One region of the Rhizobium sp. BK112 genome, then DNA from elsewhere that is predicted to be linked to it. Evidence: predicted binding sites of a transcription regulator. Region 1 holds the regulator's gene; each other region holds the start of a gene.

Region 1 (9,804 bases):
CCGCCAGCAAGGGTGTGCTGCACTCCAATACGGCATCGCGCAAGGTTTCGCGCCTGGCTGCTCGTGTGAAGGCTCTTTCGGTCACCACGACCGCATAATCTTCCTTTAACGACTTCCTCTTTATGATTAGCCCGGTAATTTTACCGGGCTTTTTCGATTCCGCCAATCAGCCCCTGCATGGTTAATCTCACGACTGTTTCGTGTCAGTGCCATGACAGGAAAAATTGTTTAAAAACAATGGCTTGCGCTAGGATGCTTTCACGCCGCGCGACTCTACCCCACGCTTTCGGGGTCAGGGGTGAGTCAAGAAGATTTTTATTTTTTTTCTTTCCATGCGTGTCAAAATAGCCCGAACGGGGAATCTCCTTGATTCAAAAGCGATTCTTTTTTGACGCTGGTGTGACGCCCGAAAAGGGCAGGCGGAGTCAATGGCCGCTTCTTAATTTTGCGTAAAATTCATCGTTGATATTGCCTTTTGATCCTGCCTAAATGGCTTTCAACAAAGGGCGCGGACATCACCTGCAGAGGCTCGGTCTTAACTGCCACGTCGGCAGGGCGATAAGTTTGTGCCCTTTGTTACGGAGCATTGCGTTTCCGTTTTTTCAAGCACTTGACGGATTTGGGCCGTAACGTGGCTGTTACGGAGCGGAGATGTTTTGTGCCTTCAGCGGCCACACGTTTAAGGCGAGACCGCAGGAGAGGGTTAAAGTGATATTGCGTTCGGGCTGGTCGGCCGAAAACGAGGATCGACCGCCAGCCTGGCACGGAAAGCCGCTGAAGGTTCCGCATGAATGCGGTCCCTGCAACGGAATTCTGTTGCCGGTCCCTTCGGGGGCAGTGTTTGAGTGAACCGGCAGGTGAGCGGCTTCATGAGGATGCCGTCAGCCCGCCAAAGCGGGGAATGATCGGGCGGCTATTTTAGCGGAAGCCGCCCGGTGGAATTGAAAGGCGGCATTATGCACATGAATACGATGACGACGGGCGGGCTCGACAATGGGGATGCGGCACCGCAGACGTTCGGCACCATTCGCCTGGAAGTGGGGGAAGCAAAGGCGGACATGAAGCACAGCATCTTGTTTGAGCGCGTCAGCGCGCGCTTGAAGGCCCAGGTCGGTCCTGACGTCTATGCCAGCTGGTTCGCCAGGCTGAAGCTGCATTCGGTATCGAAGAGCGTCGTTCGTCTCTCGGTTCCCACGACCTTCCTGAAGTCGTGGATCAACAATCGTTATCTCGATCTCATCACCGGTCTGTTCCAGGCCGAGGACCCGGAAATTCTCAAGATCGAAGTCCTGGTGCGCACGGCAACGCGCAGCGGCACCAAGGCGCTCGACGAGGCGGTTCAGCCCGAGCCGGTCGTTGCCCCCCAGATGCGCCGCCCGACGAGCGCCCAGCCGGCCGGTCAGGCCGTCCAGCAGGCGGTGTCGGCTGTTGCTGCGGCAAGGCCCGCAAGCTTCGGTTCGCCGCTCTTTGGCTCGCCGCTCGATAGCCGCTTCACCTTCGATACCTTCGTGGAAGGCAGCTCGAACCGGGTCGCGCTTGCGGCTGCCAAGACGATCGCGGAAGCCGGTTCCGGCGCCGTGCGCTTCAATCCGCTCTTCATCCATTCGACGGTCGGCCTCGGCAAGACCCATCTGCTGCAGGCGGTCGCCAATGCGGCGGTGCAGAACCCGAGAGCGCTGCGCGTCGTCTATCTGACGGCCGAATATTTCATGTGGCGCTTCGCCACCGCAATCCGCGACAATGATGCGCTGACGCTGAAGGATTCGCTGCGCAACATCGATCTCCTGATCATCGACGACATGCAGTTCCTGCAGGGCAAGATGATCCAGCATGAATTCTGCCATCTCCTCAACATGCTGCTCGACAGCGCCAAGCAGGTCGTCGTTGCTGCTGACCGTGCGCCCTGGGAGCTGGAGTCGCTCGATCCCCGCGTCCGTTCGCGCCTGCAGGGCGGTGTCGCGATCGAATTCGACGCGCCGGATTACGAGATGCGTCTCGAAATCCTCAGGCGTCGCCTTGCTGCAGCCCGGCTCGAAGATCCATCACTCGAAATTCCGGCCGAACTGCTCCAGCATGTCGCCCGCAACGTCACGGCCAGCGGCCGCGAACTCGAAGGCGCCTTCAACCAGCTGGTCTTCCGCCGCTCCTTCGAGCCGAACCTGTCGATTGAGCGCGTGGACGAACTGCTCGCCCATCTGGTCGGCTCCGGCGAGCCCCGCCGGGTGCGCATCGAGGATATCCAGCGCATCGTCGCCAGGCACTACAACGTCTCGCGCCAGGAACTGGTCTCGAACCGCCGCACCCGCGTCATCGTCAAGCCGCGCCAGATCGCCATGTATCTGTCGAAGACGCTGACGCCGCGCTCCTTCCCGGAGATCGGCCGCCGTTTCGGCGGTCGTGATCACACGACCGTGCTGCATGCCGTGCGCAAGATCGAGGAACTGATTTCGGGAGACACCAAGCTTTCGCACGAAGTCGAGCTTCTGAAGCGGCTGATCAACGAATAATCGACGATTCTCTTCTGAATTCGACGGCCGGAAGCGATTCCGGCCGTTTTCCTTTATAAGTTTTTTATTCTATACCTCCGGCGCATCCAGTGCATGTCAAAGACTGAAGCGCTGAAATGAGCGCGTGGGAGGAATGAATGAGTTTCGAAAAGATCGCCGTTCTCGGCCTGGGCAAGGTCGGACGGCTGGCGGCGACGCTGTTGCATGAAGGCGGCTTCGAGGTGATCGGCGTCGATGCGCAGCTGCCGCTGAGCGACGTCCCCTTCAAGTGCCGCACCGGCGATATTTCAGATCCCGCGGTGATCGGCGAACTGCTCTCCAGTGTCGAGGCGGTGCTCTCCTGCCTGCCTTATCATTTGAACATCGAGTTGGCGCGCGCCGCCCATCTTGCCGGCATTCATTATTTCGATCTGACCGAAGATGTTCCCACAACCAATTTCATCATCGAACTGTCGAAGACCGCCCGCGGCCTGATGGCGCCGCAATGCGGCCTGGCGCCGGGTTTCGTCGGTATCGTCGGCGCAAGCCTGGCCGACGGCTTCGATCGCTGCCGTTCGATCCGCATGCGCGTCGGCGCCCTGCCGCAGCACCCGACCGGGCTGCTCGGCTACGCCTTCAACTGGTCGCCCGAGGGCGTCGTCAACGAATATCTGAACGACTGCGAGGTGATCGAGGGCGGTGTCCGCAAGCTGGTCTCGCCGATGGAATGGCACGAGACCGTCTATGTCGGCGGCGTCAAGCTCGAAGCCTTCACCACCTCGGGCGGTCTTGGCACCATGTGCGACACCATGCTCGGCAAGATCGACAATCTCGATTACAAGACGATGCGTTATCCCGGCCATATGGAGCTGATGAACTTCTTCTTCCACGAACTGCTGATGCGCGACAAGCGCAAGCTCGCCGGCGAGATCCTGACCAACGCCAAGCCGCCGGTTGAAGACGATGTCGTCTATGTCCATGTCGCCGCCGAAGGGACGGAGAATGGCAGCCTGCGCCGCAAGGAATTCGTGCGCGCCTATTACCCGATCGAGATTGCCGGCGCCCGCCGCACCGCAATTGCCTGGACGACCTCGGCCTCGGTCGTGGCCGTCATCGAAATGGTCCGCGACGGCCTGCTGCCGGCGACCGGCTTCCTGCACCAGGAGCATATTCCGCTGGAGATGTTCTTGAAGACGCCGACCGGCAGCCTGTTCAAATCAGGCGCGACCAGCCACGGCTGATAAATGCGCTCCAGCGCGGCGGCGATATCGATGCCGCCGCGTTGTAAATTCGCACGTCGTATTGATGTCAGCAGGCGAGATCGGCGACGACGGAGTCGAGGATCAGCATGCCGGACGGCGTGCAGCGCAGGCGTGAATTGCCGATCCGCTCGATGAATTTGTGTTCCAGCAGGAATTCCTCGCGTTTCGGGTCGAGGTCGCGGCCCGAAAGCTGCTGCCAGCGGGCAAGATCGACACCTTCCCGGAGCCGCAGCCCCATCAGCAAGAGCTCGTCGGACTGTTCCTCGAAGCCGAGCCGCTCCTCGTCGAGAATGCCGTGGCCGTCGCGCTCGACCATGTCGAGCCAGGCTTCCGGCTTGCGCTCGGTCGCCGTGGCGATCTTCTCCGGGCCGCGTGTCAGCCGGCCATGGGCGCCGGGGCCGATGCCGGCATAATCGCCGTAACGCCAGTAGGTCAGGTTATGCCGGCTTTCGGCACCCGGCCGGGCGTGATTGGAAACCTCATAGGCCGGCATGCCCTCGCGCGCGGTGATCTCCTGCGTCGCCTCGTAGAGCAATGCCGATTGCTCGCCGTCCGGCACGACCAGCTTGCCCGCCTTGTGCAGGCCGTAGAAGGGCGTGCCTTCCTCGATGGTCAGCTGATAGAGGGAGAGATGGTCGACCGCATAGGAGATAGCCTCCTTCAGCTCTTTCTCCCATTCCTCGACCGTCTGCTGCGGCCGGGCATAGATCAGATCGAAGGACATGCGGGGAAAAATGTCGCGCGCCAGCCGGATTGCTTTCAGCGCGTCGGCGACATCATGCAGACGGCCGAGGAATTTCAGGTCCCGATCATTCAGCGCTTGCACGCCGAGCGAGACACGATTGACGCCGGCGGCCCGATAGCCGCGGAAGCGGTCGGCCTCGACGCTCGAAGGGTTGGCCTCCATGGTGATTTCGATGCCGGCAGGCACGTGCCAGTGCCGGGCAATGCCGTCGAGAATGGCCGAGACCGTTTCCGGCTTCATCAGCGAGGGCGTGCCGCCGCCGAGGAAGATGCTGGTGACCGTCTTCGGCCCGCTCATCGCCCGCACCGTTGCCATCTCCTTCAAGAAGGCAGCGGTGAAGCGCTCCTGATCCACCGGCTGGTGGCGCACATGGCTGTTGAAATCGCAATAGGGACACTTCGCCGCACAGAAGGGCCAATGCACGTAGACGCCGAAGCCGGGCTCACCGGTATCGGGCAAAAGTGCTGCATCGCGCGAGCTGCTTGGCGTGTCTGATGTGCCCACGTACCGACCTTATGCCTCCAGGCAGGTTTCGACGAAGAGTTTGAAGGCGCGGGCCCGGTGCGACAGCGCTTGCGGCTTGCCGACGTTCCAGCCGTGTTTTTCCTCGCCGCTCATTTCGCCGAAGGTGATGTCGTAACCCTTAGGCTGGAAGACCGGATCGTAGCCGAAGCCCTGGGTGCCGCGCGGCGGCCAGACGACGCTGCCTTCCACCTCGCCACGGAACAGCTCCGTGTGCCCGTCCGGCCAGGCGAGGCAGAGCACGCTGATGAAACGTGCGGTGCGCTGTTCCGGCTTCGTCGCGCCGGCATCCTGCAGCGCCTTTTCCACCTTGGCCATCGCCATGTCGAAATCGCGCGTGCCGTCGGCCCTCTCCGCCCAGTTGGCGGTGTAGACGCCGGGATCGCCGCCGAGCGCGTCGACCACCAGTCCGGAATCGTCCGAAAGCGCCGGCATGCCGGCGGCATTGGCCGAGGCCACCGCCTTGATCGTCGCATTCTCCTCGAAACTCGTGCCGGTCTCGTCAGGCTCGACGAAATTCAGCTCCGCCGCCGATTTGGCGGTGAAGCCGAGCGGCCCGATCAATTCCTGGATCTCGCGGATCTTGCCGGCATTGTGGCTGGCGACGACGATGGTCTTCGTTTCAAGCTTGCGCATTCAGATATCCTGTTCGATGCCCCAGATTTTAGCCTCTGCGCATTCCAGGCTGTTGCCGGCCGGATCGCGGAAATAGATCGAGCGGCCGCCGTTCGGCCAGCGCACCTCGGATTCGATCGCCACATCAGCCGCCGTCAGCTTCTCGGCCATGGCGTCGATATTGCGGCCGGATACCCGGAAACAGGCATGGCCCTGGCCGGTGGTGCCGTGCGGCGGCACCTGCAGGGCATCAGGCGCCGGCGGCTTCACCGTTTCCTCGGGGTTGAAGATTAACAGAACGCCGGGCCCGCAGCGGAAGAAGACATGCCGGTTGGCGGCGCGGGCGATCTTCTCCAGTCCGAGGACGTCTTCGTAAAACGCCTCGGCCTGATCGAGATCCCGCGCATAGAGCGCCGTTTCCAACATGCCTTCCAGCATGGGGTTCATCCTTCGACGGCTTGCTTCTGCAGCGCCACCAGTTCGCCGATGCCGTTTCTGGCAAGCTGCATCAGCGAGGTGAATTCGCCCTCGCTGAACGGCGTGCCCTCGGCCGTGCCCTGGATCTCGACGATCCCGCCGGTGCCGGTCATGACGAAGTTCGCATCGGTCTCGGCCGAGGAATCCTCGAGGTAATCGAGATCGATCACCGGCTGGCTGGCGAAGATACCGCAGGAGATGGCGGCGACATGATCCTTCAGGACCCGGTCAACCTTGATCATGTTGCGGCTTTCCATCCATTTCAGGCAATCGTAAAGCGCAATCCAGCCGCCGGTGATCGAGGCGGTCCGCGTGCCGCCATCGGCCTGGATGACGTCGCAGTCGAGCGTGATCTGCCGTTCGCCGAGCGCCTGCAGGTCGACGACGGCGCGCAACGACCGGCCGATCAGCCGCTGAATTTCCTGGGTGCGGCCGCCCTGCTTGCCGGCGGCGGCCTCGCGCTTCATCCGTTCGCCGGTCGCCCGCGGCAGCATGCCGTATTCGGCGGTGACCCAGCCCTTGCCGGTATTGCGCAGCCAGGGCGGCGTCTTTTCTTCAAGGCTGGCCGTGCAGAGCACATGCGTATCGCCGAACTTGACCAGGCAGGAGCCTTCCGCATGCTTGGAAAAATTGCGCTCGAACGAGACCTTGCGCATCTGGTCGATTTTTCTGCCTGAAGGCCGCATTCTTATCTCCTGGGGTTTGTTGACCGCTTCTACGATTGGCGGCGCCTATTTGCAAATTCCCTTTTGCCACGGGTGCGAGTTTGACTTACTTTTCGGGAAGTATCATCAGCGCGGGTTCTTAAGCTTCATGGGCATCAGGTCGACGTCGGTTTCGGATGCTGTTGCCGCACTGGACGAGCGCTCCAGGGAAATTTTTCGGCGCATCGTCGAAGGCTATCTGGAAAGTGGCGAGCCGCTCGGTTCGCGCAACCTGTCCCGTCTTCTGCCGATGTCGCTGTCGCCGGCCTCGGTGCGCAACGTCATGAGCGATCTCGAAGAACTCGGCCTGATCTATTCGCCGCACGTCAGCGCCGGACGGCTGCCGACCCAGATCGGCCTGCGTTTCTTCGTCGATGCCTTCATGCAGGTCGGCGACCTCTCTGCCGAGGAGCGCGCCAACATCGACCGGCAGGTGCGGGCCGAAAGCGGCGGCAATCCGGTGGAATCGATGATGAACGAGGCAAGCCGCATGCTGTCCGGCATTTCGCGCGGCGCCGGCCTCGTCATCACCTCGAAAAGCGATCCGGTGCTGAAACATGTCGAGTTCATCCGGCTCGAACCGACCAAGGCGCTGGCCGTGCTCGTCGGCGATCACGATCAGGTGGAAAACCGCATCATCGAGCTGCCGGCGGGCGTCACCTCCTCGCAACTGACCGAGGCGGCGAATTTTCTCAATGCCCATATGTCCGGCCAGACGCTGCCGGAACTCCGCAAGCAGTTGAGCCGGCTGAAGGATGACGTCCGCCACGAGCTCGATGCCCTGTCGCGCGATCTCGTCGAGCGCGGCATCGCTGTCTGGGCCGGCAGCCCGGACGAGGGCAAGCCCGCGCAACTGATCATCCGCGGCCGCGCCAACTTGCTCGAGGGGCTGGCCGGCGCCGAGGATCTCGACCGGCTGCGCTTGCTGTTCGACGATCTCGAGAAGAAGGACAGCCTGATCGAGATTCTCAATCTCGCCGAAACCGGTTCCGGCGTGCGCATCTTCATCGGTTCGGAAAACAAGCTCTTCTCGCTGTCCGGCTCGTCGCTGATCGTCGCGCCCTATCGTGACGATGACGATCGCATCGTCGGTGCCGTCGGCGTCATCGGCCCGACGCGGCTCAATTATTCCCGCATCGTGCCGATGGTGGATTACACCGCCCAGCTCGTCTCCCGCCTTTCGCGCAATCAGCTTTGACGCCGCAACTGGCGAACGTGCGGAATTTTCGCTTCTTTGTCACGCAGACTTGATTTTTTTCGGTCAAACCTCGATATCGGGCGCATCTGAAGACACCAACCGGAGACCGTCATGACCGATGACACGACGAAAAACGGACCTGACGCAACTGCGGCCGATGCCGCAGCCGACGCTGCCGCCTACGTCGAGAACGATATTGCGCAGGAAGAGGCTGCCCAGCCGGACCCGCTCGAGCTTCTGAAAGCCGAAAACGGTGAGCTGCGCGACCGCTATCTGCGCCTTGCCGCCGAGATGGACAATCTGCGCCGGCGCACCGAGCGCGAAGTGAAGGACGCCAAGTCCTATTCCGTCGCGGGTTTTGCGCGCGACATGCTCGCCGTCTCGGACAATCTGCGCCGCGCGCTTGATGCCATCTCTCCGGAGACCAAGGCCGCGGCCGATGCCGGCCTCAGCACCCTGATCGAAGGTGTCGAGATGACCGAGCGCGCCATGCTGTCGGCTCTTGAGCGCCACGGCGTTCGCAAGCTGGAGCCGGTCGGCCAGAAGTTCGATCCGAATTTCCATCAGGCGATGTTCGAGGTGCCCAACCCCGACGTGCCGAACAATACGGTCGTCCAGGTCGTGCAGGCAGGCTTCACCATCGGCGAACGCGTGCTGCGCCCGGCCATGGTCGGCGTCGCCAAGGGCGGCCCCAAGCCGGCCGAAGCCGAAACCAATTCCGTCTTCGACGAGAAGGACGCTTAAGGACGTTTCCCTTCCGCTCAGGAAGGGAAACCAAAGCTTCAGATGCGGGCGAAACGTTCGATCAGCAGATCGAAGAAGCCGTCCGCATCGACATGGCGCATGACCTTGGCATTGCGCTTGCGCTCGGTCACATGCCACCAGTCGACGACGGTCATGCCGACGGTGAGTTCGGACCGGACCTCGATCTCGACATTGCAGTCCCGACCCCTGAAGAGCTCCGGCTTCAGCAGATAGGCGATCACGGTCGGGTCGTGCAGCGGCCCGCCGTCGGAGCCGTATTTCTCGATATCGAACCGCTCGAAGAATTCCAGCATCTCGACCATGGCCTTAACAGGCGCCGTGCCGATTTCGGCCATGCGCTTCACCCGGTCCTTGCGGGTCAGCAATTGGTGAGTGACGTCAAGCGGCATCATCACGATCGGCACGCCTGAGCGAAAGACGATATCGGCGGCCTCGGGATCGACATAGATGTTGAATTCGGCGGCCGGCGTGATGTTGCCGCCCTCGAAGAAGCCGCCGCCCATCATCACCAGTTCGCGGATGCGGGGAACGATGTCGGGCGCCTTCTGGAAGGCCAGGCCGATATTGGTGAGCGGCCCGAGCGTGCAGAGCGTCACCGTGCCTGTCGGCTCGCGGCGCAGCGTCTCGATGATGAAATCGACCGAATGGTCGGGCTGCAGCGCCATCGTCGGCTCGCTGAGGTCGGGCCCGTCGAGGCCGGTCTTGCCGTGCACATGTTCGGCCGTCACCAGATTGCGGGCGATCGGCGCGTCGGCGCCGGCGAAAACCTTTGTCTCCCGCCGGCCGCAGAGCTCGCAGACGATGCGCGCATTGCGGCTGGTGAAGGAAAGCGGCACGTTGCCGGCGACCGTCGTGATCCCCAGCACCTCCAGCTCCTCGGGACTGCCGAAGGCCAGCATGATGGCGGCCGCATCGTCCTGGCCGGGATCCGTGTCGATGATGATCTTTCTTGCGCTTGCCATTCCGATCGTTCCATCCTCGCGGGTGCGCTTTGCCTCGGCATGCACCGATTTGTTCATTTCCCGTCACA
Region 2 (9,804 bases), on a different contig from region 1:
TTCACAGCGCAGACGCTGGGCACTGTCCGGGAGGGCAGCGGCGTGGTCATTCGCGACAACGGGCTGGTGCTGACCATCGGTTATCTCATCACCGAGGCTGAAGAAGTATGGCTCACGACCCATGACGGGCGCGTCGTTCCCGCGCATGCGCTTGCCTACGATCAGGAGAGCGGCTTCGGCCTGGTGCAGGCGCTTGGCCCGCTGAATGCGCCGGCGGTGGATCTCGGCGACGCGGCCACGGCCAAGCCCGGCGATCCCGTCGTGCTCGCCGATGGGATCGGAGAATTCGTCCAGGCAAACATCGTCGCCCGGCAGGAATTTGCCGGCTACTGGGAATATCTGCTGGACGAGGCGATTTTCACCGCACCGGCCCACCCCTCATGGGGCGGCGCAGCCCTGATCGGTTCGGACGGCAAACTTCTCGGCATCGGTTCGCTTCGCCTGCAGATGAGCCAGGGCGACGAGGTCGCCGATATCAACATGGTCGTGCCGATCGACCTTTTACCGCCGATCCTCGACGATCTGTTGAACCGGGGCCAGGTCAACAAGCCGCCGCGGCCCTGGCTCGGTGCCTTCTCCGCCGAGAGCAATGGCGGCGTGGTGGTGATGAGCGTGGCCGAAGGCGGTCCGGCCGCCCAGGCGGGCCTGCGGCAGGGCGATATCATCTCGGAGATCCGCGACGAGGAGGTCGACGGCCTGGCCGATTTCTACCGCAAGCTCTGGAGCAGCGGTCCTGCCGGCGCCGAGATCCCCATGCGGGTCCTCAGGAACGGCCGGGAAGCCTGGCTGCGCATCAAGTCCGCCGACCGCAACAGCTTTCTCAAGAAGCCTCAGTTGCAATAGCGGCGCGCCGGCGCCCCAAAACGCCGATTACATCCACCTCAAAGATTTTCCCGCGTGATCGTCAGGAAGCGCACTGGCTCGGCGCTGACTTCCACCTCGATGAGACCAAGCCTGTTCAGGGCAAGGTCTATCGAGCGCCTCGCCTGGACCTCCGGCGCCTGATCGAGCACGATCGACATGATACCGCGACGGAGATAGTCCTGCGTCTGCCCGGTCAATTCGTGGCCGACCCAGAAGGGCCGCCCGGCCTTGTTGGCCGCGAGAACCCTGGCAACGCCCTTGTTGTCGCCGCCGGCGCTATAGACGCCGATGATGCCGGGCTCCCGCCTGAGCGCCGCTTGCAACAGTTCGATGGCATTGTGTTCGTCGTCGAGATCGAACATGACTTCGGTGAAACGATGCTCGTTTGAAGCATGGTCCGAGAGATAGGCGGAAAAGCCGCGGATTCGCTCCTTATGGTTCTCATAGGCGCCGCTATGGCAGAGAGCGACGAAGGAGCCGGGGCGCTGCGCCAGCATGCCCGACATGTAATGGGCGGCGGTGCGGCCGGCGGCATAATTGTCGATGCCGACATAGGGCAGTTCGGGGGCCGGACGGGTCATGATCTGGACGACGGGAATGCCGAGCTCTGCGGCCTTGCGCACGCTGGTGACGACATCGGCATGGTCGGGCGCGACCACGATCAGCGCCGACCGGCGGGCCGTCGGGTTGGCGATATAGCGGGCAAATTGCGCCGGCTCGTTCTCGCGCACGAAGGTGCGGTGAACGACGATGCTGTCGTCGAGCGAGGCGGCGATGCGCTCGAACGCCCGGTTCAGGCGCGAATAGAAGCTGGTCTCCGGGCGAACCAGGATCACCTCGATCCGGATCAGGCCGCGATGGGCCACCGGCAGGCTTTGCCGGTATTCAAGCCGTCTTGCCGCGAGAAACACCTTCTCCACCGTCTCCGGCCGTACGCCGCCGCGATTATTGAGGACGCGCTCCACCGTCGCGGTGCCGACGCCGGCTTCCCGGGCCACATCCTTCAAAGTCACCTTCGTCACAGGCTTATTCACTCCCAAAGCTGACACAGCAGAGCATCCGCGCTTCGCACGGTCAATGATCAAATTTGATCATCGAAGCATTGGAATATCGAGGCGCCGCGGCAGTATCGTGGCGGCAATCCGGGAGGAGCACCGGAAGCATGAAACGAGATCAAGGAGCGTCCGCCGGCGATGGCTGGGGATGACGGAGGAACCAGATGAAGATCGCACTCGACCCGCATATGCACCGTCACCTCAACCTCAACGACCTCTGCCGCAAGGCGGCGGAGCTCGGCTATGAGCATATCGAGCTTTCGCCGCGTGACGATTTCCTGCCCTGGTGGGTGCGCCCGCGGGCACACAAGGAACGCATCGCGGAATTCAAGGCGGCGCTGAAGGATCATGGCGTCCAGCTCGCCTCGCTGCTGCCGATGTATCGCTGGGCGAGCCCGCATGAGGATGAGCGGCAGGCAGCGGTGCGCTACTGGAAGGAAGCGATCGAAATCGCGGCCGAAATGGGCTGCGATACGATGAACTCGGAATTCGGCCGCGGCCCGTCACCGGATCGCAGCCAGCGCTCCAACTGCTGCGGCGGCATGCACACCCACGAGCACAGCGAGGCAGCCTGGTGGCGCTCGATGGAAGAGCTCGTTCCGGTGTTCGAGCGCGAGGGTGTCACGCTCAACATGGAACCGCATCCGGAAGACTGGTGCGAAACGCTGCATCCGGCGATCGACATGCTGAAGACTATCGGCTCGAAGAACGTCAAATTCCTCTATTGCGCGCCGCATACCTTCTATTTCGGTGACGACATGGCGCGGATGATCCGCGATGCCGGCCCGCTGATCGCCCATGTGCATGTGGCCGATACCTATAATCACAAGGCGTCGTCAGGGCTGCGCTACATCATCAACCCGCCGGGCGCCAAGGTGACGATCCATCAGCACATGGATATGTACCAGGGCGAGATCAATTGGGATGTGTTCTTCTCCTCGCTCGCCGCTGTCGGCTTCGACGGCATCATCACCGCCTGCGTCTTCGGCTGGGAAGACCGCGCCGATGAATCCGGCCGCTTCATGCTCGCCGAAATCCAGAAATATGTCGACAAATACTGGCCCGGGAAACGCGGCTGACTCTCGGCATCACCACTATCAGGAACAGAACCGTGACCATCACGATTACGACAGCCCCCTGCTGCTGGGGCGTTGATGACGTCAGCAATCCGAACCTTCCCGCCTGGGAGCGCGTCTTCGACGAGGCCGCCGCCGCCGGCTATGGCGGCCTTGAGCTCGGGCCCTACGGCTACGTGCCGCTCGACGATGCGCTGGTCGCCAAGGCGCTTGCCGAACGCAATCTGTTCATCGTCGCCGGCACGATCTTCGACGATCTGGTCTCTCCCGACAACCGGGAGACATTGCTGCGGCAGACCGACGAAATCTGCGCCGTGATCACCCGGCTGCCGCAGCCGGAACAGGTGGCGGGCCAGCGGTTCAGGACGCCCTATCTCACGGTCATGGACTGGGGCCATGACGAGCGAGACTATGCCGCCGGCCATTCCGATCGTGCGCCGCGCCTCGACGACAAGGCCTGGGCCGGGATGATCGCCAATATCACGGCGATCGCCGAACTTGCTCAGCGCAAATACGGCGTTCGCGCCGTCATCCATCCGCATGCGGGCGGCTATATCGAATTCGCCGACGAGATCGAGCGGGTGGCGGCCGACATTCCGCAGGCAGTCGCCGGCTTCTGCCTCGACACCGGCCATACTTATTATGCCGGCATGGACCCGGTGGAGACGCTGCGCCGCTATGCCGACCGGCTCGACTACGTCCATTTCAAGGATATCGACCAGGCCGTCTTCGACCGCGTGCTCGGTGAAAGGATCCGCTTCTTCGAGGCCTGCGGACAGGGCGTGATGTGCCCGATCGGCCGCGGCGTCATCGACTACCCCGCCGTCAAGCGGACGCTCGAGGAGATCGGTTATCACGGCTTCATCACCGTCGAGCAGGAGCGCGATCCGAGGAATGTCGCCGGCAGCCTCGACGATGTGAAGCAAAGCCGCGATTACCTCAGGTCCGTTGGTTTTTAGGGAAAACACTATGACGAATGACAGGCGAAAGCCGATCCGCTGGGGCATGGTCGGCGGCGGCAAAGGCAGCCAGATCGGCTATATTCATCGCTCGGCGGCGCATCGCGACGACGTCTTTGCCCTTGCGGCGGGTGCCTTCGATATCGATCCCGAGCGCGGGCGCGCCTTCGGTCTAGATCTCGGGCTCGACGCAGCCCGCAGCTACCCGGACTATGCGACGATGTTTGCCGCCGAAGCCGCACGCGCCGACGGTATCGAAGCGGTGTCGATCGCAACTCCCAACAATACCCATTTCGCGATCTGCAAGGCAGCTCTCGAACATGATCTGCATGTGATCTGCGAAAAGCCGCTCTGCTTTACCATCGCCGAAGCCGAGGAGTTGAAGGCGCTGTCAAAAGCGCGCGGTCGGATCGTCGGCGTGACCTATGGCTATGCCGGCCATCAGATGATCGAGCAGGCGCGCGCCATGGTCAGGAATGGCGATCTCGGTGAGATCCGCATCGTCAACCTGCAATTTGCCCACGGCTTCCACAGTGCTGCGGTGGAGGAGCAGAACCCGTCGACGCGCTGGCGTGTCGATCCGAAATTCGCGGGCCCCAGCTATGTCCTCGGCGACGTCGGAACCCATCCGCTCTACATTGCCAAGGTCATTCTGCCGCACCTCAAGATCAGCCGCCTCCTCTGCACCCGCCAGAGCTTCGTCAAAAGCCGCGCGCCGCTGGAGGACAATGCGGTGACCCTGATGGAATACGACAATGGCGCGATCGCCACCATCTGGTCGAGCGCCGTCAATGCCGGCTCCATGCACGGCCAGAAGATCCGCATCGTCGGCTCGAAGGCCAGCATCGAATGGTGGGATGAGCGGCCGAACCAGCTCTCCTACGAAATCCAGGGGGAACCCGCCCGCATTCTCGAGCGCGGCATGGACTATCTCTATCCCGAGGCCAGGATCGACGACCGCATCGGCGGCGGCCATCCGGAAGGCCTTTTCGAAGCCTGGGCGAACCTCTACCGTCGCTTCGGCTTTGCCATCAACAGAGCGCGCGGCCTCGCGCCGGCGGGCATTGAGGATCTTGTCTTTCCCGATGTCGATGCCGGGCTGGAAGGGGTGCGCTGGGTGGAAAACTGCGTGCGGTCCGCCGACGCCGGCGGGGTCTGGCTGGATTATCGTTAGGCCGTCAACCGCGGTGTGACGCTATGCTCAGATAAGCCGGTCGTCATCTTCCGCCGCCCGCGGCGCGCGGCGACGTGTGCTGTCGTTGGCGGCTTTTTTCTGCCCGTCGGCTGATGCCTCAGGGACTTTCTTGAGGCTTTCGCCGCCGGCGTCGTCTGCGGCTGGCTGCGGGTCGCTCTTTTTTTCAAAGCGGATCATGGGTCATTTCCTGCTTCAACAGTGGGAGCGCTCCGCAGATATATCGGAGCGCTCTAGAAAAACGGCGTCAGACGGCAAGCGCAGTGGCGCAGCCTTGAACACTTCGGCTGTCGGACGAGGTCTGCCCAGGCATGGTTGCCCAGCCGCCCGCTTCGACAAACTGACGCTGCTTGTAGCCGTCGTTAAGCGCTTTGAACTCGATCAGTTTAGCGCTCGCATCCGGCGCCGCCTTGAACCGCTCGACGCAAATGGCCGACGCCAATTCTCCGCGTGCGGTATCGCCGGCGGCGGCGGCCGCTTTGCTTGACGTGCCGCCTGTGACCCAGCCTCCCCAGCTGAAGCCGATGATCATCGTGGCGATCGCCGTGACGACGCAGGCCCAGACGAGAAGCGTCTTGGATGGCTGGTAATTGTCGAAACGCTGGGTAATCGATGTCTTGCTGCTGCTCTGCACGGACATTGGAATTCTCCCTGTCTATTGTTCGGGTTGCGCCGTCCGGCGACGCCGGACCGGTTCAGGCTGGCCTCAGTATCCCATATCGCCCATGCCGCCATTTCCGGCTGAAGGGGCAGAGTCTCTTGCGGGAATGTCGGCGATCATCACCTCGGCGGTGATCAGAAGCGCCGCAATCGAGCCGGCGTCCTGCAGAGCGGTGCGTACGACCTTGGCCGGATCGACGATGCCGGCCTCGATCATATCAACATAGGTCTCCGTCTGTGCGTCGAAGCCCTGATTGTGATCATTGCTGCCGGCGAGTTTTCCGACGACGATGGAGCCTTCGAACCCGGCATTGTCGGCGATCTGCCGGATCGGGGCTTCAAGCGCCCTGAGCACGATCGAGATGCCGGCCGTCACGTCGGCGTTGTCGCCGGTCAAACCCGTCAGCGCCGACTTCGCGCGCAACAGTGCCACGCCGCCGCCCGGCACGATGCCCTCTTCGACCGCCGCACGGGTCGCGTTCAGCGCGTCGTCGATGCGGTCCTTCTTTTCCTTGACCTCCGTCTCGGTCGCACCGCCGACACGGATGACTGCGACGCCGCCGGCCAGTTTCGCCAGGCGTTCCTGCAGCTTTTCCTTGTCGTAGTCGGAGGTGGTCTCCTCGATCTGCGCCTTGATCTGCTGGATGCGCGCCTGGATGGCCGCTTTCTCGCCGGAACCGTCGATGATCGTGGTGCTCTCCTTCTCGATCAGCACGCGCTTGGCGCGGCCGAGCATATCGAGCGTGACGTTTTCGAGCTTGATGCCGAGATCCTCGGAAATCATCTGGCCTGATGTCAGCACGGCAATATCTTCCAGCATGGCCTTGCGGCGGTCGCCGAAGCCCGGCGCCTTGACGGCCGCGACCTTCAGGCCGCCGCGCAGCTTGTTGACGACCAGCGTCGCCAACGCCTCGCCTTCGACATCCTCGGAGATGAGCAGAAGCGGTTTGCCGGTCTGCACGACGGCTTCCAGGATTGGCAGCATCGCCTGAAGGCTGCCGAGTTTCTTCTCGTGAAGGAGGATATAGGGGTCCTCCAGTTCCACGCGCATCTTCTCGGCATTGGTAACGAAATAGGGTGAGAGGTACCCGCGGTCGAACTGCATGCCCTCGACGACGTCGAGTTCGGTCTCGGCGGTGCGCGCCTCCTCAACGGTGATGACGCCCTCATTGCCGACCTTGTCCATCGCCTTGGCGATCATCTCGCCGACGCTGACGTCGCCATTGGCGGCAATGGTGCCGACCTGGGCGATCTCGCCTGACGATTTGACCTTCCTCGCCCGCGCCTGGATCTCCTTGACCACCGCAACGACGCCGAGATCGATGCCGCGCCTGAGATCCATGGGATTCATGCCGGCAGCGACGAGCTTTGCGCCTTCACGAAAGATGGAGGCCGCAAGCACCGTCGCCGTCGTCGTGCCGTCGCCGGCAAGATCATTGGTCTTCGACGCCACCTCGCGCACCATTTGCGCGCCCATGTTCTCGAACTTGTCGGCGAGCTCGACTTCCTTGGCGACGGTGACGCCGTCCTTGGTGATGCGCGGTGCGCCATAGGCCTTGTCGATGACGACGTTGCGGCCCTTGGGGCCAAGCGTGACCTTGACGGCGTTGTTGAGCAATTCGACGCCGCGCAACAGGCGATCGCGCGCATCGGTGGAGAATCTGATTTCCTTGGCAGACATGATATTGGTCCAGTTCGGTCTTGAGATACGGATCGGAATGCGATCGATCAGGCGGCCTTTTGAGAGGCCACTCCGATCTTTTCGACGATGCCCATGATGTCGGTCTCCTTCATGATCAGAAGGATCTCGCCCTCGATCGTGACCTCTGCCCCCGACCATTTTCCGAACAGAATGCGATCACCGACCTTGACGTCGAGCGGGTTGAGAGTGCCGCTATTGTCGCGCAGGCCCGGGCCGACTGCGACCACGTCGCCTTCCTGCGGCTTTTCCTTGGCGGCGTCTGGAATGATGATCCCGCCCTTGGATTTGACATCGCCTTCCGCACGTCGAATGACGACGCGGTCGTGAAGTGAACGGAATTTCATAGAGGTCTTTCTGCTGCCGGCGCATATGGCGGCTGCAACACATAAATAGCACCCGTGGCACTCGATTGATAGGAGTGCCAAGAAATATTATTCACGCTGAAAAATTCAGGAAATCATTTCGGCGGGATGTTTTGTAATAATTATGAATTGAATAGAATTTCTTGAGCCATTACGCTCCATTTTATTTACGTGACCGCGGAGTTAATTTGGCGTTTTTTATAGATAAATCCGAATTTATCTTGATTTAAACGCAATCCAGGCGTAACGATAAGTCTCGTCGATTTGGCCGACTTGGCTTCGCGGTGTCAGAGACCTACGACCCGCCATACACCACCGAATTCTCGATAGCGAATAATGACGTCGTTCCGGCGTGCATTTCGCGTATTCGATCCGGAATGAGCTTGGCGCTGACCGCGGATGTACCGGCAGCGCCGAGTTCGTCCGGTTCGGATCTCAACGATACAGGAAACGCATCGGCGTATTCCTGCGGAGGCCTTAGCCGTGACAAGCCGCACCACACAAACCGTCGTCCGCTTTTCATCTCCTTTCCGCCTGCCAGGTTTCGACGGGACACAGCCAGCCGGGGAATATCGCGTCGATTATGACGAGGAATTGATCGATGGCGTTTCCAGGCTTGCCTGGCGACGCGTCGGCGCTTTCATCCACCTGCCGGCGATCGCCGCACAGAGTTCGACGCTGCAGATGATGCCTATCCATCCGTCAGATCTCGAAATCGCACTCGAACAGGATCACCAGCAATCATGACCGCTACGCGCAACCCGCAACGCAACGGACGCCCCGTCCGACGCGAGGCAGCAACACATATCTTCAAGGTGGGGCAGACCGTCCGGTTGAAGGACGGGTTCTTCATCGTTCCCTCCAAACTCCCCGATACATACCGCATTACCGCCACGCTGCCTCCGAGAGGCAATGTGCTGCAATACCGCATCCGCAGTGACGACGAACGTCACGAGCGGGTGACGACGGAAGACAGCCTGGAACCGCTAAACCTATCGCCCGGCAGCGGCGCAACACTGATCGAGACAACGTTTGGCCACGGCCCGAATGACGGAAGGTTGACATCGTGAACAGTCATGAAGACGAAGGAAGACCGAACGCCTTTGCTGTCGGCAACAACAAGGGCGGCGCGGCCGGCCACTACGCCATGGACATCGGACGCGACCGCCGGATCGAACCCGCCCGTTCGTGGACCGTCTATCACGCGAGCGTTCCGACGCACGCGGACCATGCCGTGAACGGCGCGAGCCGTTCGCAGGCTGGGAGAGACATGCTGTCCTTCAATCTTCTCAACATCGGATACCGGAAGGAATGGCTCAGGCTATCCGACGCTGCGCAGATCGCTCGTGACACCCCGCCGGCTCATCCGTGGCGTTAGGATCCGGCCCCTACTCCGCCCTTCCCCCAAATCACGTGACAGCGTCGCAGGGCTTGCGCTGAACAGCGGCAATTCGGCGCGCCGATTTCTTCGCCAAGGCGCTCGAGCGGATCGCCAGCCTTTTTGAACGACGCCCTTTCGTTGACTTCGGACCGCGGTTGAAAGATGTTGGCGTCGTGCCATCTTGAGGGATGAGCCGTCCTTCGGAGACCAAGGGAAGTCAGGGAGTTTGCGTCCATGTTCGATCACGTCTCCATCGGCGTAAAAGACATCGAAAGAGCCCGCCGTTTCTACGACGCGGCGCTGGCGCCGCTCGGATATGAGCGGCTGTCCAATTCCGACACGATGATCGGCTACGGCCCGGAAAGGGTCGGCCTCTGGGTGATGCAGGTCGAACACCCCGTTGTTGCCGATCTGCGATCCGGGCTGCATTTCTGCTTCGTCGCCCCGAACGAGGCTGCGGTCGATGCCTTTCACGCGGCGGCCGTCGCCTCCGGCGGCACGGATAATGGCGAACCGGGGATCCGGCCGGATTACGGACAATTCTATTACGCCG
Region 3 (9,804 bases), on a different contig from region 1:
CAAGGCCGAGCAATCCGACCACAAGTCGGAGACCTCGACTCCCAAACTCGAACGCATCGAGCTTCAGGAGGAGCGCCGCAGCGAGAACGCCCGCCGCATCCAGCGCCGTCCGGAGATCGTGCTCGACCTGATCACGCGGGAGAAGAGCGTGTTCGACGAACGCGATGTTGCGAAGGTGTTGTATCGCTATATCGACGATGTCGCTCTGTTCCAAAGTCTGATGGTCCGCATTCTGCAAAGTCCGGAAGCGCTCCGGCTCGAACGCGAGCGGATCAACTTTGCGACAGGTATTCGGACCCCCGCGAAGCACACCACGCGCGAGATGATCCGGCTCGAAGCCGAGATGGCCAATCGCGCGATCTGGCTCTCCGGTCGCGCCTCCCATGGCGTCCGTGAGGCGGTGCTGCAGGCGACCTTTGCGCGCCATTCCCGTCTGTCGGATGAGCAACGAACGGCAATCGAGCATATCGCTGGGGCCACGCGGATCGCCGCCGTCATCGGCCGCGCGGGCGCCGGCAAGACCACGATGATGAAGGCTGCGCGCGAGGCATGGGAAGCGGCAGGCTATCGTGTCGTCGGCGGCGCCCTGGCGGGCAAAGCGGCCGAGGGATTGGAGAAGGAAGCGGGCATCGGCTCCCGCACACTGTCGTCGTGGGAGCTTCGCTGGAACCAGGGTCGCAACCAGCTCGACCACAAGACGGTGTTCGTGCTGGACGAGGCCGGCATGGTGTCGTCACGGCAGATGGCGCTGTTGGTCGAAGCAGTCACCAAGGCCGGCGCCAAACTCGTACTTGTCGGCGATCCGGAACAGCTTCAACCGATCGAAGCGGGTGCCGCCTTCCGCGCCATTGCCGATCGCATCGGCTATGCAGAACTTGAGACAATCTATCGTCAGCGCCAGCAATGGATGCGCGATGCCTCGCTCGATCTCGCTCGTGGTAATATCCGCAGGGCTGTCGATGCCTACACCGCTCATGGTCGAATGATTGGTTTGAGACTGAAGGACGACGCGGTCGAGAGCCTGATCACAGCGTGGGACCGCGACTACGACCCTTCGAAGACCAGCCTGATCCTCGCACACCTCCGCCGCGACGTCCGAATGCTCAACGATATGGCGCGCGCCAAGCTGGTCGAACGCGGCGTCGTCGCAGACGGATTTGCATTCAAGACAGAGTACGGAACGCGCATGTTCGCGACCGGCGACCAGATCGTGTTCCTCAAGAACGAGGGCAGCCTTGGCGTCAAGAACGGCATGCTCGCAAAGGTGCTTGAAGCCGCCCCTGGCCGGATTGTTGCCGAGGTTGGTGAAGGCGAGCACCGCCGGCAGGTCACGGTCGAGCAGTGCTTCTACAACAATCTGGACCACGGCTATGCGACAACGATCCACAAGAGCCAGGGCGCGACTGTCGACCGGGTGAAGGTGCTTGCTTCCCTATCTTTGGACCGGCATCTGACCTATGTGGCTTTGACGCGCCATCGTGAGGATCTAGCCGTCTACTACGGCAGTCGCTCCTTCGCGAAGTCCGGCGGCCTCATCCCGATCCTGTCGCGCCGGAACGCCAAGGAGACGACCCTCGATTACGAGAAGGCGTCGTTCTATCGCCAGGCGCTGCGCTTCGCGGAAGCGCGGGGCCTTCATCTTGTCAACGTCGCCCGCACGATCGCACACGATCGCCTCCAATGGGCCGTTCGGCAAAAACAGAAACTCGCCGACCTCGGCGCCCGTCTAGCCGCCATCGGTGCGGCACTCGGACTGGTCCGCGGCAGCAACAAACACTCCATCCCGGACACAATCAAGGAGGCCAAGCCCATGGTATCAGGCATCACCACCTTCCCGAAATCACTCGACCAGGCTGTCGAGGATAAGCTCGCCGCCGATCCCGGCCTCAAGACGCAATGGGAGGACGTCTCGACCCGCTTCCATCTCGTCTACGCAAAGCCGGAAGCTGCCTTCAAGGCGATCAATGTCGATACCATGTTGAAGGACCAGTCGGTCGCGCAGTCCACCCTCGCGAAGGTCGCCGGCGCCCCCGAAAGCTTCGGTGCGCTGAAGGGCAAGACCGGTGTTCTCGCCAGCCGTGCCGACAGGCAGGACCGGGAAAAAGCCATCGCCAACGTGCCGGCGCTCGCCCGAAATCTTGAACGTTACCTTCGTGAGCGGGCCGAGGCCGAATTGAAACATGAGACGGAGGAGCGCGCGGTCCGGCTCAAGGTTTCGGTCGACATCCCGGCGCTCTCTCCAGCCGCCAAGCAAACGCTCGAACGCGTGCGCGATGCGATCGATCGAAACGATCTTCCGGCTGGCCTCGAATACGCGCTGGCCGACAAAATGGTGAAGGTCGAACTCGAAGGTTTCGCCAAGGCGGTTTCCGAACGTTTCGGGGAACGGACCTTCCTGCCTTTGGCTGCGAAAGACACTGATGGCAAGACTTTCGAGACCGTCACATCGGGCATGACGGCCGGCCAGAAGGCGGAGGTCCAGTCCGCCTGGAATTCCATGCGTACGGTCCAGCAACTTGCCGCTTATGAACGAACGACGGAAGCGCTCAAGCAGGCCGAGACTCTGCGGCAAACCAAGAGCCAAGGGCTCTCGCTGAAATGACCGGGGCTGCAACCCGCCGGTCGATGATCACGCAGCAACGACGAGCCATTGTGGTTCTGTCGATGGCGGCGGTGGCCGCCATCCTGCTGGTGGTGACTGCCGTCGCCGGCGGCTACCGCATCAATCTGACACCGAGCGAGCCACTCGGCCTGTGGCGCATTATCCCGCTTCATCGACCGGCAGCAGTCGACGACCTCGTGTTCATCTGCCCGCCGGAAACGGCGGCGATGCGGGCAGCGAGGGCACGAGGCTATCTCCGTTCTGGTTCCTGCCCTGGCGGGGTCGCACCGTTGATCAAGACAGTGATCGCCGTTGCAGGACAGCATATCGAAATCGGCGTCAGCGTGAGCGTGGATGGGTGGGGAGTTTCCTCTTCCAGTCTCGCACTACGAGATGGAAAAGGCCGGCCGTTGACGCCCTTTCCGAGCGGCATCGTACCGCCAGGATATGTCTTCCTGCATTCCGCATTCCCCGGCTCCTATGACTCCCGATATTTTGGCCCGGTACCGATCTCCGGCATTCTCGGGCTGGCGCAGGAGGTGTTCACCTATGTGCCGTGATTACCTTCGGCCGGCGCTGCTGATATTCGTTTCGATCGCAATCGGCGTGGTGGGCTGGAGCGGCCACGTGTTGCTTCTACCCGTCGCGCTGGGGTTTCCGCTTCTGTGGTCGATCTCGCGAACGAGATTAGTGGCGGCACTTGTCTCCGCCGGATATTTCCTGGCCGCATCACGTGGTTTGCCGCAAGGCGTAGCGGCGTTCTATTCGTCGGACATCTGGCCGGGCCTTCTGCTCTGGCTGTGTGCGTCTTTGAGCTTCGTTGCCGTGCATACGGTCCTCTGGACGAAGAACAGCGGAGATCGTCCGTTTCGCTATCTTCTGGCGGCCATCATCATGTCGATCCCGCCATTCGGTATCACGGGCTGGGCTCATCCAGCTACTGCTGCGGGTGCTCTGTTCCCGGGATTGGGATGGTGGGGCCTTGGCTTCATGACAGCTGGCCTTGCGGGCCTCGTAACCCGCATTTGGCCAGCTGTCGCCATCACCTTCGCAGGCCTTTGGCTGTGGTCCGCCGCATCGTGGACCGAGCCGGGTCTACCCAATGGCTGGCTCGGTGTCGACCTCGAATTGGGCGCTTCGCTCGGTCGGGACGCCGGTCTTCACCGCCAGCGTGACCTGATCGCAACGGTGCGGAATGCGGCCAGCGATGGCGCACGCTTTGTGGTGCTGCCGGAAACTGCGCTCGGTTTCTGGACACCGACCGTGGCGCGGCTTTGGATGAGCGCGTCCGGCGATACCGATGGGACGGTCATCGCCGGTGCCACGGTGCTCGATGCCGCCGGCTACGACAATGTCCTCGTCGCGATCGATAGGAAGGGCGAAAGCAGCATCCTCTATCGCGAACGCATGCCGGTCCCCGGCTCGATGTGGCAGCCGTGGCGATCCTGGTTCGGAGAAAGTGGTGGCGCCAGGGCAGATTTCTTCGCAAACCCGGTCGTTTCCGTTGGTGCCAGCCGGGCGGCCCCGCTGATCTGCTACGAACAACTGATCGTTTGGCCGATCCTCCAGTCCATGCTCCACCATCCCGATCTCGTCGTTGCCGTCGGAAACGGATGGTGGACCGAAGGGACGTCGATCGTCGCCATTCAGCGCGCCGCTGCCACCGCATGGGCAAAGCTCTTCGCAAAACCGCTTGTTATTGCCTTCAACACCTGACTGCCCAGGAGACATCATGCTCGACGCCGCCCTGATAAAAGAATGCGCAGACCCCTCCCTCAAGCCCGCGATAATAGAGCAGTTCGTGATGGCAGCGGGCTCGGATGATCCCCTCGCTGTTACCGTTAAATCGGGCGGCCGATTGATACTCGTTCCGAAAGCGGCTTCGACTGAGGAGGCGATGGCGATCGTGCGCCAATACGCTGGTCAGGCCGTCGTCCGCGTCGGCCTGACGCAGTTTCCCGCAGGCGTTGGAGTCAAGGAAGCGACCGATTTGAAGCCCGATCTAGTCGACCCCTGCCAGAACCTTCGCAAAGGCACGGCGATGTTCGCCAAGGTCCTCAGGATCGTTGCGAGATGGTATGGCAACCCCACGAGCAAAGACGTCTTCCCGCAGATTTTCGAGGATGCGATTTACGCATGGAAGACCGGTGAGTTCGAGGGCGTGAGCGTGTTTCAGGCGGAGGATCCGGGAACACCGGTTGGTGTTTCGCAGCAAAGTAGAGAGAAGATCCCCGCCGAGGAGGAGGACGCTGACGCGGAATCAAGAGAGGAACAGCCAGAGGCGGAGCAGGATGCTGGGCGCGCGGGGATACGGATCGATCTGTCGCGCATTGGTGGTCAGCAATAGCATTGAGTTCGTCTCGCCTTGCGAAACGGTTCTCGGCGAGGTGGAATTTTAGTTTGAGTCCAAGGCAGAAAATTAGTGTGAGTCAAACTCATAAAACTAGTGCGACTCAAAGACGCGAAACTAGTGTGACTCAAATGCAGGATATTAGTGTTTGTCAAAGGCGTCAAATTAGTGCAACAACAAAGCACGGAAGTAGTGGTCCGCTACTCACACACCGTCGCCGGAGGCCAACGTGGCGAAACCCAATGAACTGCTCGCGGCATCCCTGGCTGAACTGAGGGGAGTGACGCAGAACGGCACCCGATCGGTGGTGAAATCCGAAGAGCTCAGCCGTGTCCACCGGGAACGACTACAGGACAATGGGTTCCTCGAAGAAATCATGAAGGGCTGGCTGGCGGTGAACTCGCGACCGTCGGCCAACAACAGGATCGATGCGGCCTGGAGCACCGTCTACTGGGAGTTCGTTGCCAGATACCTGGACGACCGTTTCGCGGGTGAATGGCGACTCTCCGCAGAGGCCTCCGTGGCTCTATGGTCCGAAAACCACTCCATCCCGGGGCAGGTCATCGTCAGAAGCTCGAAAGCGAACAATCAGCTTGTGAAGCTACCGAGCAATACGTCGCTCTATCTGCTGCGCTCAAAGGAAAACGAGCCCGCCGAGACGAGAGAACGATTGAGATTGATGCCGATGGAAGAGGCGATCTGCAATCTGTCGCCGGAGTCGTGGAGAACGTCAGCGACCGATGTCATCGCAGTCATTGGCTCAATCCGCGGAACAAGCACGCTGCTTCAATACCTCCTGGACGGCGGCCGGAGCCACGTTGGCGGTCGCATCGCGGGAGCCCTGCGCCATCTCGGCAGGACAAGGGACGCGGACACGATCATCAAGACCCTGGAATCGGCGGGCTACAACCCGCACGAGGACAACCCTTTCGACCCGACAGTCGATCTGGTCACGCTGGATGCGCGACGAACTCAGGCGCCGTCCGCTACCCGGATCAAGAACCTCTGGGCGAAAATGGGGAAAGACGCCCTCAATCACATCGGATTCGAGCAAGTGCGGATCAACGACCGGGACGGATATATCGCGGACATTGATGAGCGTTATGTGGCAGACGCCCTGAACTCGCTTTCGATCGAGGGTTACGAGGTGTCGGAAGAGCTGATCCGGAGGGTACAGGACGGTCAATGGAAACCGGACGAGGACGCGCAGGACTACGAGACCAAGAACGCGCTAGCTGCCAAGGGATACAGACTGGCTTTTGAGGAGGTGCGCGATGACATCAGGAAGATCCTTGATGGAGCACCTACCGGCGAACTGCTCGAGGCACGGCACCAGGATTGGTTCCGAGCCATGTTCAGCCCTTCGGTAACCGCGGGTATCATCAAGGCGCACCAACTCGCGGGTTACCGATCGCACAATGTCTATCTGCGGGGATCCTCGCATGTCCCCTTACCGCCGCATGCAATCGCCGACGCCATGGACGCACTGTTCGAGAGCATATCGGAGGAATCTGATGCGCGCGTGAAGGCAATCCTCGCCCCATTCCTATTCACCTATATCCACCCGTTTCCGGACGGGAACGGACGCACGGCGCGCTTTATTATGAATGCGCTTCTTGCCGAGAGCGGAGCGCCGTGGACCGTCATACCTGTCGCGCGCCGTGACGAGTACATGAACGCCCTGGAAGAGGCGAGCCAGCACGAAAACATCGTGCCTCTCACGAACTTCGTCTCGGAGCTGGTGAACGCGCCACCACCATCCACGGAAGCCAAAGCCGCGTGGAAAGACAACTAGAGTACCCGCTTAAGTCGGCCATATGCGTGGCGCCTGAATGGATGCGGCGCTTAGATATCAGTCACCGGTCGCGGCGTGTGGCGGAACTCGCGGCATTCCAAGCATGAAGACGGATTTCTGCCAGTAGCGTTGGCCCGATCGTCATGGCATTGCTTGCAGCCTGCTCCAAGATGTTGTCCATCATCGAATTACCTCAGCGTACGTGCGGATCCCTGTCCCGGCGCAGGCGAGACGCGACGATGGCGTTAGTTTCCGGCGCCAACAGATCGTGCTTTTCAGCAAAGGCGGCAAACAGGCCGCGGGCGGTCTCCGCTTCGATTTCGCCGCGTAGCGCGGCACCACACGCCTTAAGCGCAACGGAGTGCGCGTGATCTCTGAGCGCCGCCGGCCACTCGACGAGATGCCGGTACGCATCCATCGCGCTGCGAACCTCCGCCGGAAAGCCGAGTCCGACAAGAATAGAAACAGGCTCTTTGAACATATCGGGTTTCATTGCGCTCTCCTTCCTAACCCGCGATGTTGACGGGCGCCGCCGCAGCGACGCCCTCTTGATGGGTTCTGCTTAAGCGGCCTTCTGCGCTTCGATCTGCGCGGGAGGAGCCGACGGCTCAAGAGTCGCCGCAGTCTCGATGGCGATTTTTCGCGGCTTCATTTCCTCCGGAACCTCACGAACGAGATCCACGGAAAGCAGACCGTTCTTTAGATCCGCTCCGTTCACCCTGACATGGTCGGCGAGCTCGAACCGGTGTTCGAACGGCCGGCCGGCTATGCCGCGATGAAGGTAGGCTTCGGTAGCCGCCTCTTGCTCTTTGCCGGTCACGGTCAGAAGGTTGGACTGGAATGTTATGTCGAGATCGTCCTGGGCGAAACCTGCCACCGCTATCGAGATCCGATAGCTGTCATCGCCAGTCTTGACAATGTCATAGGGCGGCCAGTCGTTAATCGAGCGGGCGCGCTGAGCATTTTCGAGAAGATTGAAGACCCGATCGAAACCGACGCTGGATCGGAACAGCGGTGCATAGTCGTAGGATGTTGCCATAGCCATATCCTCCTTGAAGCAACATGGGTACGGAGCGCCGAAAGATGGCGCTTCCAGCAAGGCCAGCCCTATCCTCAGCGGCTGGCAGCTATCGATTTGGTTTTTGAGAATTTCGGATGCAAGACCAGCGCCTGAGAAAATTAATCGAACCAGTCGATCGAGCTCATAACTTGCAGCTATATCCCGTACGCCCTCACAAGAGGCGCACGCAGATTGCCACCGACGGCCGAACCGCGGAATTCAGAGCCGGCAATCAAACGTGGGCTGCGCAGGAAAACAACGCTTGCCCTTCAACGGCACTATTCAGCGATCTGGTCTTCGGGCCATCTCTGGTGCTCCGATGCAGTGGCGCTTGAAATCCTCCATCGCTCGTCGAGGCTTTGCCACTCAATTCCATTTTGCAGCTTGGGAGCAATTGGCTTGCGCGATCCCGACTCGCCTTTGACATCGTCACACGGAGACCGCGATGACGTGCGCCGTGGGCCGAGCTCATCAAGCCTCGGTCGAAAAAAGAGCCAGGCAACGAAAAATCCGGACTCAAGTCTCAGTGCAAATTGAACTCGCCTTCAACGCGGCGCCATTCGTTCGGTCCGATCAGGCGCTGATGCGTATAGCGGACGGAATGCAGCGGCCCGTCAAGGTTGGTCTGCCAGAAGTCGAGGAACTTCAGCATTTCAGGGAAATCAGGAGCCAGATCGTAATCCTGCCAGACATAAGTCTGCAGGACGGATTCGAAATCGGGAATGCGGTAGAGGATGTGCGCGGTAGTAAGGCCATAACCGTTGAGCTGACGCTCCAGATCCGATGAAAATCGCATGCTTCGTCTCCGTTTCGTAACAGTCTGAAGGTGGCGCAAATTTTTTCCGCCATCAACGAATTTTTGAACGCTCAAGGCCAGGTTGTTGTTCCTTTCCAGTGTGTTAGCAGCCCTCTCCGAGGAGTGCTAATTTTTTCGTTTCGCCCTCTTGAAATCGAAAAATCGCAAAACCAGATCATTTCGCGCAAAAGGCTCGATCGAGATTTTGCACCCGCCCGGACTGGTCATCCGGTCCGGCCAGGGGATTAACGTCATCATTTTTGCTCAACGGAGGAAAACATGTCGTTCCGACCGCTTCATGATCGCATTCTCGTCCGCCGGGTCGAATCCGAAGAAAAGACCAAGGGTGGAATCATCATTCCCGACACCGCCAAGGAAAAGCCGCAGGAAGGCGAGGTCATCGCCGTCGGGCCTGGCGCGCGCAACGAGGCCGGCCAGATCCAGGCGCTCGACGTCAAGGCCGGCGATCGCATCCTCTTCGGCAAATGGTCCGGCACCGAGATCAAGATCAATGGCGAGGACCTGCTGATCATGAAGGAAAGCGATGTCATGGGCATCATCGAAGCCCAGGTCCAGCAGAAGAAAGCTGCCTGAGACGATAACCCGCCAATCCAACCCATCAGTCAGATAGCTGCCTATTGAGGAGTTAACGAAATGGCTGCGAAAGAAGTCAAGTTTCACACCGATGCCCGTGAACGCATGCTGCGTGGGGTCGACGTACTCGCCAACGCGGTGAAGGTGACGCTCGGCCCCAAGGGTCGCAACGTCGTGATCGACAAGTCGTTCGGCGCGCCGCGCATCACCAAGGACGGCGTTTCGGTCGCCAAGGAAATCGAACTGGAAGACAAGTTCGAGAACATGGGTGCCCAGATGCTGCGTGAAGTGGCATCGAAGACCAACGATCTAGCCGGCGACGGAACCACGACCGCAACCGTGCTTGCTCAGGCAATCGTCAAGGAAGGTGCGAAAGCCGTTGCGTCCGGCATGAATCCAATGGACCTGAAGCGCGGTATCGACATCGCCGTCGACGCCGTCGTCAAGGAACTGAAGACCAACGCTCGCAAGATCACCAGCAATTCCGAGATCGCCCAGGTCGGCACCATCTCCGCGAATGGCGATTCCGAGATCGGCCGCTATCTCGCCGAAGCGATGGAGAAGGTCGGCAATGAAGGGGTCATCACCGTCGAGGAAGCCAAGACCG

What was found. Region 1 encodes HrcA, which represses chaperone genes, less so after heat shock. Its sites were predicted from a motif close to GTTAGCACTCNCNNNNNGNGAGTGCTAAC; they were not measured.
Region 2: the regulator HrcA is predicted to act here: its motif matches at 7,906-7,934, upstream of groES (co-chaperone GroES).
Region 3: the regulator HrcA is predicted to act here: its motif matches at 8,706-8,734, upstream of groES (co-chaperone GroES).

Annotation. Positions count from the first base shown of each region.
Region 1 covers NZ_JACHYZ010000004.1:241,903-251,706, reverse strand. The annotation lists gene rpsT (30S ribosomal protein S20) at 1-98, shown strand, start outside; gene dnaA (chromosomal replication initiator protein DnaA) at 957-2,507, shown strand; gene FHT75_RS13865 (saccharopine dehydrogenase family protein) at 2,645-3,727, shown strand; gene hemW (radical SAM family heme chaperone HemW) at 3,795-4,997, opposite strand; gene rdgB (RdgB/HAM1 family non-canonical purine NTP pyrophosphatase) at 5,007-5,651, opposite strand; gene FHT75_RS13850 (VOC family protein) at 5,652-6,077, opposite strand; gene rph (ribonuclease PH) at 6,074-6,793, opposite strand; gene hrcA (heat-inducible transcriptional repressor HrcA) at 6,921-8,009, shown strand; gene grpE (nucleotide exchange factor GrpE) at 8,121-8,753, shown strand; gene FHT75_RS13830 (nucleoside hydrolase) at 8,792-9,736, opposite strand.
Region 2 covers NZ_JACHYZ010000002.1:771,411-781,214, reverse strand. The annotation lists gene FHT75_RS09355 (S1C family serine protease) at 1-843, shown strand, start outside; gene FHT75_RS09350 (LacI family DNA-binding transcriptional regulator) at 882-1,886, opposite strand; gene FHT75_RS09345 (sugar phosphate isomerase/epimerase family protein) at 2,084-2,998, shown strand; gene FHT75_RS09340 (TIM barrel protein) at 3,031-3,954, shown strand; gene FHT75_RS09335 (Gfo/Idh/MocA family protein) at 3,965-5,128, shown strand; gene FHT75_RS09330 (hypothetical protein) at 5,156-5,326, opposite strand; gene FHT75_RS09325 (hypothetical protein) at 5,394-5,786, opposite strand; gene groL (chaperonin GroEL) at 5,853-7,487, opposite strand; gene groES (co-chaperone GroES) at 7,535-7,852, opposite strand; gene FHT75_RS35795 (hypothetical protein) at 8,354-8,617, shown strand; gene FHT75_RS09305 (hypothetical protein) at 8,614-8,940, shown strand; gene FHT75_RS09300 (hypothetical protein) at 8,937-9,248, shown strand; gene FHT75_RS09295 (VOC family protein) at 9,486-9,804, shown strand, end outside.
Region 3 covers NZ_JACHYZ010000025.1:24,661-34,464, forward strand. The annotation lists gene traA (Ti-type conjugative transfer relaxase TraA) at 1-2,602, shown strand, start outside; gene traF (conjugative transfer signal peptidase TraF) at 2,599-3,162, shown strand; gene FHT75_RS34595 (conjugal transfer protein TraB) at 3,152-4,318, shown strand; gene FHT75_RS34600 (TraH family protein) at 4,335-4,949, shown strand; gene FHT75_RS34605 (Fic family protein) at 5,182-6,747, shown strand; gene FHT75_RS34610 (DUF982 domain-containing protein) at 6,941-7,240, opposite strand; gene FHT75_RS34615 (Hsp20 family protein) at 7,310-7,786, opposite strand; gene FHT75_RS34620 (usg protein) at 8,331-8,603, opposite strand; gene groES (co-chaperone GroES) at 8,883-9,197, shown strand; partial or broken gene groL (chaperonin GroEL) at 9,258-9,804, shown strand, end outside.